DNA from 3 places in the Polaromonas sp. P1_E12 genome. Region 2 is predicted to be linked to each of the others. Evidence: predicted binding sites of a transcription regulator. Region 2 holds the regulator's gene; each other region holds the start of a gene.
The links. Region 2 encodes sigma-54, which starts transcription at its own class of promoters, with help from an activator protein. Its sites were predicted from a motif close to TGGCANGNAANCTGCTTT; they were not measured.
Positions count from the first base shown of each region.

Region 1: glnA (type I glutamate--ammonia ligase) is a predicted target of sigma-54. The motif match lies at 2,220-2,237, and genes of this name have one in related genera.
Region 3: AC1D13_RS12735 (ammonium transporter) is a predicted target of sigma-54. The motif match lies at 2,283-2,300, and genes of this name have one in related genera.

Region 1 is NZ_JBFUBB010000002.1:306,135-310,600, forward strand. It holds gene AC1D13_RS07245 (sterol desaturase family protein) at 1-162, shown strand, start outside; gene AC1D13_RS07250 (EI24 domain-containing protein) at 286-1,212, shown strand; gene AC1D13_RS07255 (competence/damage-inducible protein A) at 1,237-2,061, shown strand; gene glnA (type I glutamate--ammonia ligase) at 2,289-3,704, shown strand; gene AC1D13_RS07265 (hypothetical protein) at 3,886-4,416, shown strand; gene glnL (nitrogen regulation protein NR(II)) at 4,458-4,466, shown strand, end outside.
Region 2 is NZ_JBFUBB010000008.1:107,269-111,734, forward strand. It holds gene lptA (lipopolysaccharide transport periplasmic protein LptA) at 33-659, shown strand; gene lptB (LPS export ABC transporter ATP-binding protein) at 674-1,465, shown strand; gene AC1D13_RS20840 (RNA polymerase factor sigma-54) at 1,611-3,146, shown strand; gene AC1D13_RS20845 (THUMP domain-containing class I SAM-dependent RNA methyltransferase) at 3,188-4,466, shown strand, end outside.
Region 3 is NZ_JBFUBB010000004.1:36,920-41,385, forward strand. It holds gene AC1D13_RS12725 (hypothetical protein) at 1-100, shown strand, start outside; gene AC1D13_RS12730 (hypothetical protein) at 260-721, opposite strand; gene AC1D13_RS12735 (ammonium transporter) at 761-2,212, opposite strand; gene AC1D13_RS12740 (sulfite exporter TauE/SafE family protein) at 2,728-3,486, shown strand; gene mrdA (penicillin-binding protein 2) at 3,655-4,466, opposite strand, start outside.

The sequences.
Region 1 (4,466 bases), on a different contig from region 2:
GTGCTGCTCCCTTGGTGGGACATGCTGTTCCGCACTGTCAATTTTGAGCAGCGTTATGACCCGACGGGCATTCGCGACCAGGTCGAAGCCAACCGCGACTACGGCAAAGGTTTCTGGTCGCAGCAGTGGCTGGGCCTGAAACGCCTCGTTGGCAAAGCCTGAACTTGCTGAGTTCTTAACCCAGCATGAGCCGCGGGACTGGCTTTGCCAGACCGCAGGCGGGCGGCCCCCTCGGGGGGCAAGGAGTTACACGCAGTGAACGACTGTGGGGGCTACACTTTCAGCATGAGCAAACTTCTTGACGCCTTCTGGCGCGCCGCGATGTATTGCCTGCACCCGCGGGTCATTGTGCTGTCGATCCTGCCGCTGGTGATCATGGGGGTGGTTTCGCTGACCCTGGGCTACTTCTTCTGGGACAGTGCTGCGGAAGCCATCCGCGTGCAACTTGGGAGCTTCGAGCTGGTTGATGCCATGGTTCGCTGGCTGGAGGGATTGGGCCTGGGCCAGCTGCAGTCTGTACTGCCCAAGGTGCTGCTCCTGCTTTTGATCATCCCCGTGATCATCATCGTCTCACTGCTCTTCGTGGCATTGCTCATGACGCCGGCCATGGTGGCCCTGGTGGCTGAACGGCGCTTTCCCCAGATGGAGCGCAAGCGTGGAGGCTCCCTGTTTACCAGCCTGTTCTGGTCGCTGGGCTCCACTTTGCTGGCCGTGGTGGCGCTGGTCGTTTCGATTCCGCTTTGGCTGATTCCACCGCTGATCCTGGTGCTGCCGCCGCTGATCTGGGGCTGGCTGACTTACCGTGTCATGTCTTATGACGCCATGGTGGACCACGCCAGCAGTGAAGAGCGGCGCCAGATATTCAAGGAGCATCGCCTGCCGCTGCTGGCGATCGGTGTGTTCAGCGGTTACCTGGGTGCGGCCCCCAGCCTGCTGTGGGCCTCGGGCGCGATGTTTGTGGCCATGGCGCCCATCCTGGTGCCGGTGGCCATCTGGATCTACACCCTGGTGTTTGCGTTTTCCTCGCTCTGGTTTGCGCACTACACGCTGTCGGCCCTGGAACAACTTCGCAAGAAGAATAATGCCCTGGCGCCCGACCCGCTTGCGCAAGCAGCTATTGAATCGATAGCAAATGAGCTGGCCCCCGATGCCCTCCCCGGGCCGGCGCCCAGCTTCGGCTCACTGGGCGGCAAGCCCGAATCACAACCCTGAACCCGTTACCTGACAAGCCTGAACATGACCCCACAATTCGGCCTCATCATCGTCGGCGACGAAATCCTTTCCGGCAAACGTGCCGACAAGCACCTGCCCAAAGCCATCGAACTGCTGGGCGCGCGCGGCTTGCAGCTGGCCTATGCCGACTACGTGGGCGACGACCCCGCCCGCATCACGGCCACGCTGGCGCGGGCGTTTGCCGCCGCGCGTGAACACGGCGACGTGGTCTTTTCCTGCGGCGGTATAGGGGCCACACCGGACGACCATACGCGGCAGTGCGCGGCCAAGGCGCTGGGCCTTGAGCTCGCGCTGCACCCCACGGCCAAAACCCTGATCCTTGAGCGCATGGCGGATGTGGCGAAAGAGCAGGGGACACCCTACGAGCCTGACCGCGACGACAACATCCACCGGTTGAACATGGGCGTGTTTCCGGTCGGCGCGGAGATTATTCCGAACCCCTATAACAAGATACCGGGCTTTACCTGCCGGGCGGGGCAGGGGGCGGTTCACTTCGTTCCCGGCTTCCCGGTGATGGCTTGGCCGATGATTGAATGGGTGCTCGACAACCAGTACGCCCACCTGCACCAAAAATCGCCTTACACCGAGAAGTCGGTGATCATTTTTGGGTCCATGGAGGCCATGCTCACGCCCCTGATGCTCGATATTGAAGCGGCCCATGCGGGAGTGAAAGTGTTTAGCCTGCCCAGCGTGGACCACCCGGAATATGGCCGCCATATTGAACTGGGCGTCAAAGGCGCGCCCGAGGCGGTCAATTTGGCCTATCCAGCCATGCTGGCCGGGCTGCACAAATTTGACCTGAAGTTAGGCCCCGAGTTGGTGCGTTAATTTTTTGCACCAAGCTTGTGCGTGTATGTTGATGCACGATCATGGTGCATTCGGTGCTGGCCGGTGTTTTTTGCATTTTCAGCCTGCCAAAGGCTGGAACTGAAGCCAGATCACGGCACAATCCGGGGCTTGGCGGGAAACTCAACCGCCAATGTCTGTGGCACAAAAAGTGCATTCGACAGCCCGAATAGATTTTTCAACCACCCATCCAGCAACAGGAGATTTTGATGGCAAAGACCGTCGCAGACGTCATGAAAATGGTCAAGGAAAACGAAGTCAAGTTTGTTGACTTTCGTTTTACCGATACCCGGGGCAAAGAACAGCACGTGACCGTGCCCGTGTCCCACTTTGACGAAGACAAATTCACGTCGGGCCATGCATTCGACGGCTCCTCAATTGCCGGCTGGAAGGGCATTGAAGCCTCCGACATGCAACTGATGCCTGACCCAAAGACGGCCAACATCGATCCGTTCTTTGAAGAAACCACGCTGTTCATGAGCTGCGACGTGCTTGAGCCCGCCGACGGCAAGGCCTATGACCGCGACCCGCGCTCCATCGCGCAGCGCGCAGAGGCTTACCTCAAGGCTTCCGGCCTGGGCGACACTGCTTACTTCGGCCCCGAGCCAGAATTCTTCATCTTTGACGACGTGCGCTGGAACACCGACATGTCGGGCACCTTCTTCAAGATCGAAGAATACGAAGCGCCCTGGAATTCTGGTGCCAAGCTCGAAGGCGGCAACCGCGGCCACCGTCCTACCGTCAAGGGCGGCTACTTTCCCGTGCCTCCTGTCGACAGCACGCAAGACATGCGCGCCGAAATGGCCCTGATCCTCGAGTCGCTGGGCATCCCCGTCGAAGTGTTCCACCACGAAGTGGCCGGTGCCGGCCAGAACGAAATCGGTACCCGTTTCAGCACGCTGGTTCAGCGCGCCGACTGGACCCAGGTCCTGAAATACGTCGTGCAGAACGTGGCCAACGCCTACGGCAAAACCGCCACCTTCATGCCCAAGCCTGTTGTCGGCGACAACGGCTCCGGCATGCACGTTCACCAGTCCATCTGGAAAGACGGCAAAAACCTGTTTGCCGGTGACGGCTATGCAGGCCTGTCTGATTTCGCCCTGTACTACATCGGCGGCATCATCAAGCATGCACGCGCCCTGAACGCCATCACCAACCCAGGCACCAACAGCTACAAGCGTCTGGTTCCTGGCTATGAGGCGCCGGTCAAGCTGGCTTACTCGGCCAAAAACCGTTCGGCATCGATCCGCATTCCTTACGTTGCCAATCCAAAGGGCCGCCGTATCGAAGCGCGTTTCCCCGATCCACTGATGAACCCTTACCTGGGCTTCTCGGCCCTGATGATGGCGGGTCTGGACGGCGTGGAAAACAAGATCCATCCCGGCGAAGCCGCCACCAAGGATCTGTACCATCTGCCACCCGAGGAAGATGCAAAAGTACCAACCGTGTGCCACAGCCTGGACCAGGCGCTGGACGCACTCGACGTGGGCCGCAGCTTCCTGACCAAGGGCGGTGTGTTCACCGACAGCATGATCGACGCCTACATTGAACTGAAGATGGGTGAAGTGACCCGCTTGCGCCAGGCGACCCACCCCATCGAATTCGAGATGTACTACTCCCTGTAATCAGGGGGGCGAAAGCCCAACCGCCTACTGTTTATTTACACAGTTTGTGGTCAAAAAAGGACGGCATATGCCGTCCTTTTTTATTGCCCAAGCCGGTTGTGGGTTTGCTGGCTTTGTATTTCGGCGCCTTTGCCGCATACTGATAGACCGTCCTCGCCCTTATTGGGCATCGGGAGTACCTATGAAACACACCTTATTGCTTTCTACCTTGTCGTTGCTGCTGGCTGGCGCGGGGAATGCTGCATGGGCGCAGCAGGTATACCGCTGCGCAGGAGTCGGGGGTGCGGCCCCTGAATACATCAACAACACAAAAGACGCCCAAACCCGGAGCTGCAAACTGCTGTCCGGCGGCAATGTGACGGTGATGCAGAGCACGCCGGTGCCCAAAGCCGCGGTTCGCGTGGCTGCGGCCGCAGGCTCCAGTGGCCCGCGCACCGATGGCAGCCCCGAACAGCGGACCCGCGACAACGATTCGCGCGCCATCCTTGAGGCCGAGTTGAAAAAGGCCGAAGCCAAGCTGGCCGAGCAGCAAAAAGAATTCAACAACGGTGAACCTGAAAAACAGGGCATTGAGAGCCGTAATTACCAGCGCTACCTGGACCGCGTGGCCGAGCTCAAGGACAGCATCACCCGTAACCAGAGTGACATTGCCGGCCTGAAGCGCGAAATTTCCCGCCTGCCTGCCCCGGCCTCAGCCGCCGTCGTCAATTAAACCAAGGCGATAAGCCGCGGCGAGCCGGCTTCTGGAGGAAAATGGATGGC
Region 2 (4,466 bases):
GACCCAACACCAAGCAGCAAGATTCGTGCCTTATGAAACACCCCATTTTTTCCCTCATCCTGCCGGTCATCCTGGCGCTGGGGTCGGCTTTCCCGGCCGCTGCCGAAAAAGCTGATCGGGACAAACCCATGAACGCGGAGGCAGATGCCCTGCGTTATGACGACCTGAAGCAAACCAGCGTTTTTACCGGCAATGTGGTGATCACCAAGGGAACGACCATCGTGCGCGGCGAGCGCGTTGACGTCATGCAGGATCCCGAGGGCTACCAGCAGGCGGTGTCCGTCGCGGCGCCCGGCAAGCTGGCGTTTTACCGGAAAAAGCGTGACGGCGTAGACGAGTACATCGAAGGCGAAGGCGAACGCATTGAATATGACAGCCGCGCCGACCTGGTGAAGTTCATCAAGCGGGCGGTGGTGCGCCGCTACAACGGTGCCACCCTGGTGGACGAAACCACCGGCAGCCTGATTGTTTATGACAACAACACCGACGTCTTCACCGTGGATGGGGGCGCGCAAAACCGTACGGCCAGCAACCCCACGGGGCGGGTTCGCGCCATGCTGTCACCCCGCGCGACAGCCTCGGCACCCGTTGCGGCACCGCCCGCGGGCCCAGCCCCGGTTCTGCGCCCCAGCACGACGCTGGGCAATGAAAAGAACTAGAAAGACCTGCACAGATGGATGTGGTGACTGACACTTCAGCGGCCCCGGCCGCTCCTGCCCTGACCCCCAGCCGCCTTGTTGCGCAAGGTCTGCAAAAATCGTACGGCAGCCGCAAGGTGGTGCAGGACGTTTCGCTGTCCGTGCAAAAAGGCGAAGTCGTGGGCCTGCTGGGCCCCAACGGCGCGGGCAAAACGACCTCGTTCTACATGATCGTGGGCCTGGTGCGCGCCGATGCAGGCGAAATTTCCATCGACGGCGAGTCGGTCGAGCACATGCCGATTCACCTGCGTGCCCGCCTGGGCCTGAGCTACCTGCCGCAGGAAGCGTCGATTTTCCGCAAGCTCACGGTGGAAGAAAACGTGCGTGCCGTGCTGGAGCTGCAGCTCGACAAAACCGGAAAACCGCTGGGGCGCGCAGACATCGAGTCGCGGCTCGACGCCCTGCTGCAGGATTTGCGGGTAGATCATTTGCGCAACTCACCGGCACCGGCGCTCTCGGGCGGCGAGCGCCGCCGGGTCGAAATCGCGCGGGCGCTGGCAACCCAGCCGCGCTTCATCCTGCTGGATGAGCCCTTTGCCGGTATCGACCCCATTGCCGTAATCGAAATCCAGCGCATCATCGGTTTCCTCAAATCGCGCGGCATCGGCGTGCTGATCACCGACCACAACGTGCGTGAAACACTGGGCATTTGCGACCACGCCTACATCATCAGCGACGGCCACGTGCTGGCGCAAGGCACACCGTCCGAGATCGTGAATAACGCCGATGTGCGCCGCGTCTATCTCGGCGAACACTTCAAGATGTAGAACATGGTTCCCCCCTGTTGTCGCTCACTTCGTGTAGCTCCCTCTCCCCCTCCGGGGACGGCGCCTGCGGCCTGGCAAAGCCAGTTCCGCGGCGCCCGCTGGTTAAAGACGTATTGCCTCAACCTTCCGCAAGTTTGAAAATCCAGTGAAACAAGGTCTGTCACTCCGCGTCTCGCAGCATCTTGCGCTGACACCTCAACTACAGCAGTCGATCCGGCTGTTGCAGCTGTCGACGCTTGAGTTGAGCCAGGAGGTCGAGCAGATGCTCGACGAAAACCCGTTTCTGGAAGTGTCGGAAGAGACGGCGGTGCGCGAAGAGTTTGGGCTGGAGCACATCAACACGCCGGTAAGCCAGGACAGCCGCGAGTTTGAATCTGCTACGGATTCGATAGCTGGCGGCGCAGACGAGACTAGCGCTACAGCCCCGAATGACGCAGAAGTCAGTGCGGAGCCCAAGCTCGAGGAAAGCTGGGAAGGCGATGGCACGGTAGAAACCACGCCCGACGACAGCGAGTGGGGAAGCGACGCACCGGCGCGCAAGAACAACAATGAAGAGAGCGAAGCCGAGGCCTCCGACCTCACGGGCAGCCATGAGTCGCTGCAGGACCACCTGCACCGGCAATCGCTGAGCTTGCGCCTGTCGGAGGAAGACCGTGCCGCGCTGCACTTCCTCATTGAATCGCTCAACGACGACGGCTACCTTGAAGACAGCCTGGCGTCGCTCGCGGCCGGTCTTGCAAGAGATGACATGGCGCAGGCGGAAGAACTGGAGCAGCGTTTTGCGATGGCGCTCAAGCTGCTGCACCACATGGAGCCTGCCGGTGTCGGTGCGCGCAACCTGGCGGAATGCCTGAGCCTGCAGCTGCTGGACTGCAAGGACTGCGAAGAAACCCGCGCAGCCATTGCCATGTGCAAGCAACCGATGGAGCTGCTGGCCAAGCGCGACGTGAAACGCCTGTCGCACCTGTGCGGTTTCACCGAAGCCGCCATCAAGGGCGCGATCACGGTGATAGGCCGGCTCGATCCCAAGCCCGGGCGCCGCTTCGTGAACGTGGAGCGCAACCTGATCGTGCCCGACGTCATCGTCATCAAGTCGGGCCGGGGCTTCAAGGTTTCGCTCAATGGCGACGTCATGCCGCGCCTGCGCGTGCACGACATTTATGCCAATGCCCTCAAGCAGCACAAGGGCCAGGGCGGCCAGGCGCTGCAGCAGCGCCTGCAGGAGGCCCGCTGGTTCATCAAGAACATCCAGCAGCGCTTTGACACCATCCTGCGCGTGAGCAGTGCGATTGTGGAACGGCAGAAAAATTTCTTCACGCACGGTGAACTCGCCATGCGCCCGCTGGTGCTGCGCGAAATCGCCGACGAGCTGGGCCTGCACGAGTCCACCATCTCCCGCGTGACCACGGCCAAGTACATGGGCACCCCTTTCGGCACCTTTGAGCTCAAGTATTTCTTCGGCTCCGCGCTCGGCACCGAAACCGGCGGCAATGCTTCCAGCACGGCGGTACGCGCGCTCATCAAACAATTTGTCTCGTCCGAAAGCCTCAAGAAACCGCTCAGCGACAACCAGATTTCCGAAATGCTCAAGGAGCAGGGCATTGAATGCGCACGCCGCACCGTGGCCAAGTACCGCGAAGCCCTGCGCATAGCGCCCGCCAACCTGCGCAAATCACTCTAGCCGCCCAATCAGGCCGCGCTGCCCGTCCCTCAAAGTCAGTCATGAATCAACTCCAATTGTTTTTACCGTGCGCCGCAGGCGTCGAAACCCTGCTGGCCACCGAGGTCAAGCGTGTCACCGGGATCGACGGCAAAGCCTGGCGCGCCGGCGTGCAGCTGCAGGCGTCGTGGCGCGACGCGTTGCAGCTCAACCTGCACAGCCGGCTGGCGCAGCGTGTACTGATCGAGCTGCAGCACAACCAGTACCGCAGTGAGCAAGACCTCTACAACGCTGCTGCCAACGTGGCCTGGGAAATCTGGTTCACGCCCAAGCAGACCTTCAAGGTCGAGATCACCGCCCAGCACAGCCCGCTGCAAAGCCTGAACTTCGCGGCGCTGAAGATCAAAGACGCGATCGCCGACCGCTTTCGCGCCAAGTTCGACGACGTGCGCCCCAGCGTCGACACGCGCTGGCCCGACGTGCGCGTCTACGTGCACCTGACGACGGACACCGTCACGGTCTACATCGACACCTCGGGTGAGCCGCTCTTCAAGCGCGGTTGGCGCGAAGACAAGGGTGATGCCCCGCTGAAGGAAACCCTGGCCGCCGCCATGATTGCCGCCAGCGGATGGGATCAGCTCTGTAAAGAAGGCGTGCCGCTCTATGACCCCTGCTGCGGCTCGGGCACCATCGCGATTGAAGCCGCGCAGATCGCGTGCAACATCGCACCCGGCATCAACCGCCGTTTTGCCTTTCAGAAATACCTGCCCTTTCAGGGCCACGTGTGGGACGGCCTCCTCGACCAGGCGGAAGCCGCCATCACCGAGCCCACGGCCAAGGTGTTCGGCAGCGACGTGTCTTTCCGCATGGTTGACTTTGCCGAGCGCAATGCCGAACGTGCCGGTGTGGCCAATGCGGTGGAATTCCGCGGCGGCGACGCGCTGCAGCGTATGCCACCTGCGCCTTCGGGCGTGATGCTGGTGAACCCGCCTTACGGCGAACGGATCGATGTGGCAGGCGTGGCCGGCATCACCGGCCTGCAGGGACGCGACCAGCGCCGCCAGCAAGGACATGCCGAAGGACGCGTGCAGCAGGACCACCGCAACCAACCCATTGACGAATTCGGCCAGCCGCTGAACCGGGACAGCGGTGATCGGGGTGACACACGTGAAGAACCCGCCTTCGAGACATCGCGCGACCGCTCGGCCAATCCCGGCCGCGAACAGGCACAAAACGCCTGGGGCGAAGAAGCGACGGAGTTTTTTCCGCAACTGGCCGCGCACTGGAAGAAAAACTACGCCGGCTGGACCGCTCACGTGCTCACGCCCGACCTCAAACTGC
Region 3 (4,466 bases), on a different contig from region 2:
TGCTGAAGAGGCCAGCGCCAACATCCGCATTCGCACCCGCAACATACTGGCGCACAGCCTGAACCGTGCGCGGGAAGCGCAACCACAACCGGCGAAATAAACCGGCCGCCGGCCCTGCGCCGGCCTATCGCAAGCTCTTCACGAAGCGCGGCGTGTTCGGGGCAAGAACACCGCAGAACCGGCTTTGCCGGGCTGCAGGTGTTGCCACCCTGAGGGGGGTTCCGGCTACACGCAGTGAGCCGAGACAGGGGTCTACAAGTTATCGCAGGCCCTTCACATAGCGCGGCGCGTTCGGGTCGCGCTGGCGGCGCTCCCGCGGCGACTCGCCCTCGCCGAAGATGGCACCGAATGTCGACTCGATAAAACCTGATTCAGGATAGACCTCTTCCTCGGTATCGATGGACCGGGCGCTCTGGCGGTCGGGCACTGGCGCCGGGGCAAGCACCGGCTGGCTGCGCTCCTTCACCACCTCGGACACCAACTGCACCAGCGGCACGCGTGCCTTGGGCTCGGGGGTGGCCATGATTTCTTCCAGCCGGTCGGCCCACACCGCCAGGTCCACGTGGCCATCCTCGGCGGCTTTTTCCCGCGCAAAACGCGCTATTTCGGCGGCGTATTCCTGGTTACCGGCCATCCACTCGGTGTCGGTCACGCGGCCGGTTTTGCGGCGCAACAGCACATGCAGGTGGGCCGCAACGGCAATTTTTTCACTGGAGGGCATGGTGCGCAATCCTTGAAAGTGGAGTCCGTTGTTTGTCAGTTACGTGCCCAACCGCTCGGCGTGCTGGGTGATGTCCAGGCCGTCGCTCTCGGCGGCTTCGCTGACGCGCAGGCTGACGATCAGCGAGGTGACCCACAAGGCCAGCGCCGTCATGAACAGGCTGTAGAGCATGACGGCGCCTGCGCCTATCGCCTGGGTCATCAGGCTGCCCTCGACACCGGAGATGGCCTTGCTGGCAAAAATGCCGGTCAGCAGCGAACCCACAATGCCGCCCACGCCGTGCACGCCGAACACGTCCAGCGAATCGTCGGCGTTGAGCAGGCGCTTGAGGCCCGTGGCGCCCCAGTAGCAGGCCACGCCGGCCACCAGGCCAAACACCAGGGCCGCGCGCGGCGAGACAAAGCCCGCCGCCGGCGTGATGGCGACCAGCCCGGCGACCAGGCCCGAGCACAGTCCCAGCAGGGAAGGACGCCCGCGAACAATCCATTCGGCCGCCATCCACGAGAGAGCGCCCGCGGCCGCCGCGATGTGCGTGACGGCCATCGCGAGGCCGGCCCGGCCGTCGGAGGCCACGGCGGAGCCGGCGTTAAAGCCAAACCAGCCGACCCACAGCATGCCGGCACCGGCCATGGTCAGACCCAGGTTGAAAGGCGTAAACGGTTCACGGCCATAGCCGTGGCGCGGCCCGAGCGCGTAGGCACAGACCAGCCCGGCAATGCCGGCATTGATGTGCACGACCGAGCCGCCGGCAAAGTCCAGCGCGCCCATGCGCGCCAGCCAGCCATTGGGCTCCCAGACCCAGTGGGCAATGGGTGCGTAGACGACGACGGTCCACAGCGACATGAACACCAGCATCGCGGAGAACCGCATGCGTTCCACAAACGAGCCGACCACCAGCGCGGCCGTGATGATGGCGAAGGTCAGCTGGAACATGGCGTAGACCGACTCGGGAATGTTGGGCGCAATATGGCTCACGGCCACCTTCTGCGCGTCCTTCACGTAGTCCAGCCCGGTGAACCAGAGCCGCTCGGGACCACCCAGATAGTGCCCAAGCGCACCTTTGCCGGGCGTGAAGGCGATGGAGTAGCCCACCGCAAACCAGAGCAGGCTGACAACGGCACAGATGGCGACAACGCAGGCCATGACATTGAGCACGCTTTTCCTGCGCACCATGCCGCCGTAGAAAAGGGCGATGCCGGGCAGGGTCATGAGCAATACCAGTGCGGTGGAGGTCATCATCCAGGCGGTGTCGGCACCATTGAGGGTCTCCACGCCGACCAGTCCCGGTTGGGTCAGCGGCGCCGGGGCGGCCGCTGCAGGCGGCGCAGAGGCCGCAGCCACCGGTGCGGCGGGAGGAGCAGGAACAGCGGCCGGTGCGGGGGACGGTGCGACTTCCGGAGCGCTGGCAGTGACTGCTGGCGGCGCCACCGCCGGGGGAGCCGTGGTCTGTGCCAGGGCTTGCTGGCATGCCAGGCCCAAGCATAAAGACATACCCAAGGCCAGAAATCTGTTCATATGCATACGGTGCCCGCCTGTTCAATCAACCAACAATTGGTAACAACAGGCATAAGTCGTGCCAATACCGCAGTAGCTCGTGTGATGGGACTGCAACGGAAAATATGTACTGCAAAAGTGCGCAAACGATTGGCGTGGTGCCCCAAAAACATCCACAGAACCAGCGGCCGCCCAAAGCCCGGGGCCGGGAAACCCCCAATGCACTGGGACAGTGCGCCCGCTATATTGGATGACTTGCTGACGAGCCTTGCTGCTCGCAACGCGAGGAGCCGAGGAGACACGAGAGAGTCATTAAGAAGTACACAAGCAAAGCGGCATTCCACAAGAGATGCAGATTTGCAAAAAGCGCTGGCAACCCCAGCGCTTTTTTTATGCCTCCGCCCTGACGGGGCCCAACCCTCAAAAACCCTCGCAGCCATTGACTGTCGGGCGCAAGCAGCTATCTATTTGATAGCAATGAGTCTGTTCAATGCGATGGGACAATCCGGGCCATGGAATTATTCATCGTCTCGTTGGCCTCCCTGCTCGCCGGTTTTGTGGACTCTATCGTCGGGGGCGGCGGGCTGATCCTGGTGCCGGCCCTGTTTGCGGTTTTCCCCACCACCCATCCTGCCACCCTGTTTGGGGTGAACAAGGGGGCCTCGGTCTGGGGCACCGCGGTTGCCACGGCCCAATATGCCCGTCGGGTGGAGCTTCGCTGGGCGGCACTGTTGCCGGCGGCGGCCGCCGGGTTCACCGGCTCGCTGGCGGGCGCCTGGCTGGTCACCGTCATCTCGCCGGGCTTTTTGCGCAAGACCCTGCCCTTTGTGCTGCTGGCGGTGTTGCTCTATACGCTGGCCAGGAAGGAGCTGGGCCGCCACCATACGCCCCGCTTTACCGGGCATGCCGAAACCGCGGCGGCCTGCTGCATCGGGCTGGTGCTGGGGTTTTACGACGGCTTCTTCGGTCCGGGCACCGGCAGCTTTTTTGTATTTTTATTTGTGCGCTGGCTGGGTTATGACTTTTTGAACGCGTCGGCTTCGGCCAAGCTGCTCAACACCGCCACCAACCTCGCAGCGCTGGCGCTCTTTGCCTGGAAGGGCCATGTCTGGTGGCATTTCGCCCTCACGATGGCCGTGGCCAACGTGGCGGGCAGCCTGCTGGGCACCCGCCTGGCCCTCAAACATGGGGCCGGGTTTGTGCGCGGGGTGTTTATCGCCGTGGTCAGCTCGCTGATCCTGAAAACCGGTTTTGACGCATTTGCGCGCTGACTGTGCGCAGGCCGTTTGCTATTGATTTAATAGCTGCTTGCGCATGTGCTGTATGGGTTTCCGGCAAATTTGGCTTGAAATCCGGCCATCACCGTTTAATGACCAAATTGGCGCCCGGCCCAATAGGGGCATGCGCAAGCAGCTATCAAATCGATAGCGACGGCCGGCTTAATCGGGGTTGATGCCCGCTGCCGCCATGGGCGGCGGCAGCTTGCTGAGCGCCTCCGCAATCGCCGCCGTCCTGGCTTTGGCGGCAGCGGCAGCCGCGGCGTTCGTGGGGCCGGGGGAAGCGCCTGCTGCGCCGGCCGACAGCTGGCCGGCCACGTCGGCGGCCTGGCGCGGCTTGCCGATGGGCGCTGCCGCCAGCCCCTTCTGCACCGCCACCATGTCTTCCTCGCTCGGGTACTGGCCCAGCAGCACATAGTCAAAAACACGCCGTGCAATCGGCGCCGCCACCCCGGCGCCCCAGCCGGCGTTTTCCACGATCACTGCCAGCGCGATCTTGGGGTCTTCCGCCGGCGCAAACGCCATGTAAACAGCGTGGTCGCGCTGGTACTCTTCCATCTTGCTGCTGTTGTACTTGTCTTTCTGGCCGATGGTGACCGCCTGCGCCGTGCCGGTTTTGCCGCCGCTCAGATAACCCGCGCCGGCAAACACGCGTGCCGAGGTGCCTTCCTGGGTGACGCCAACCAGGGCCTTGCGCACGATCGCGATGTTTTCAGCCTTGTAGCCCAGGTTTTCCGGCGCATCGGCCGGCAGCGGGTGCATCACGCGCGTCACCGGGTCCTGCGTGCCGATCACCAGCCGCGGCCGGTGCTTGACGCCGTTGTTGGCCAGCACGGCCGTGGCCTGCGCCAGCTGCAGCATGGTGAAGGTGTTGTAGCCCTGCCCGATACCCAGTGAGATGGTTTCGCCGGGGTACCACTTCTGGTGCTCCGGCCTTTTATAGGCTTTGCGTTTCCAGGCCTGGCTGGGCAGCA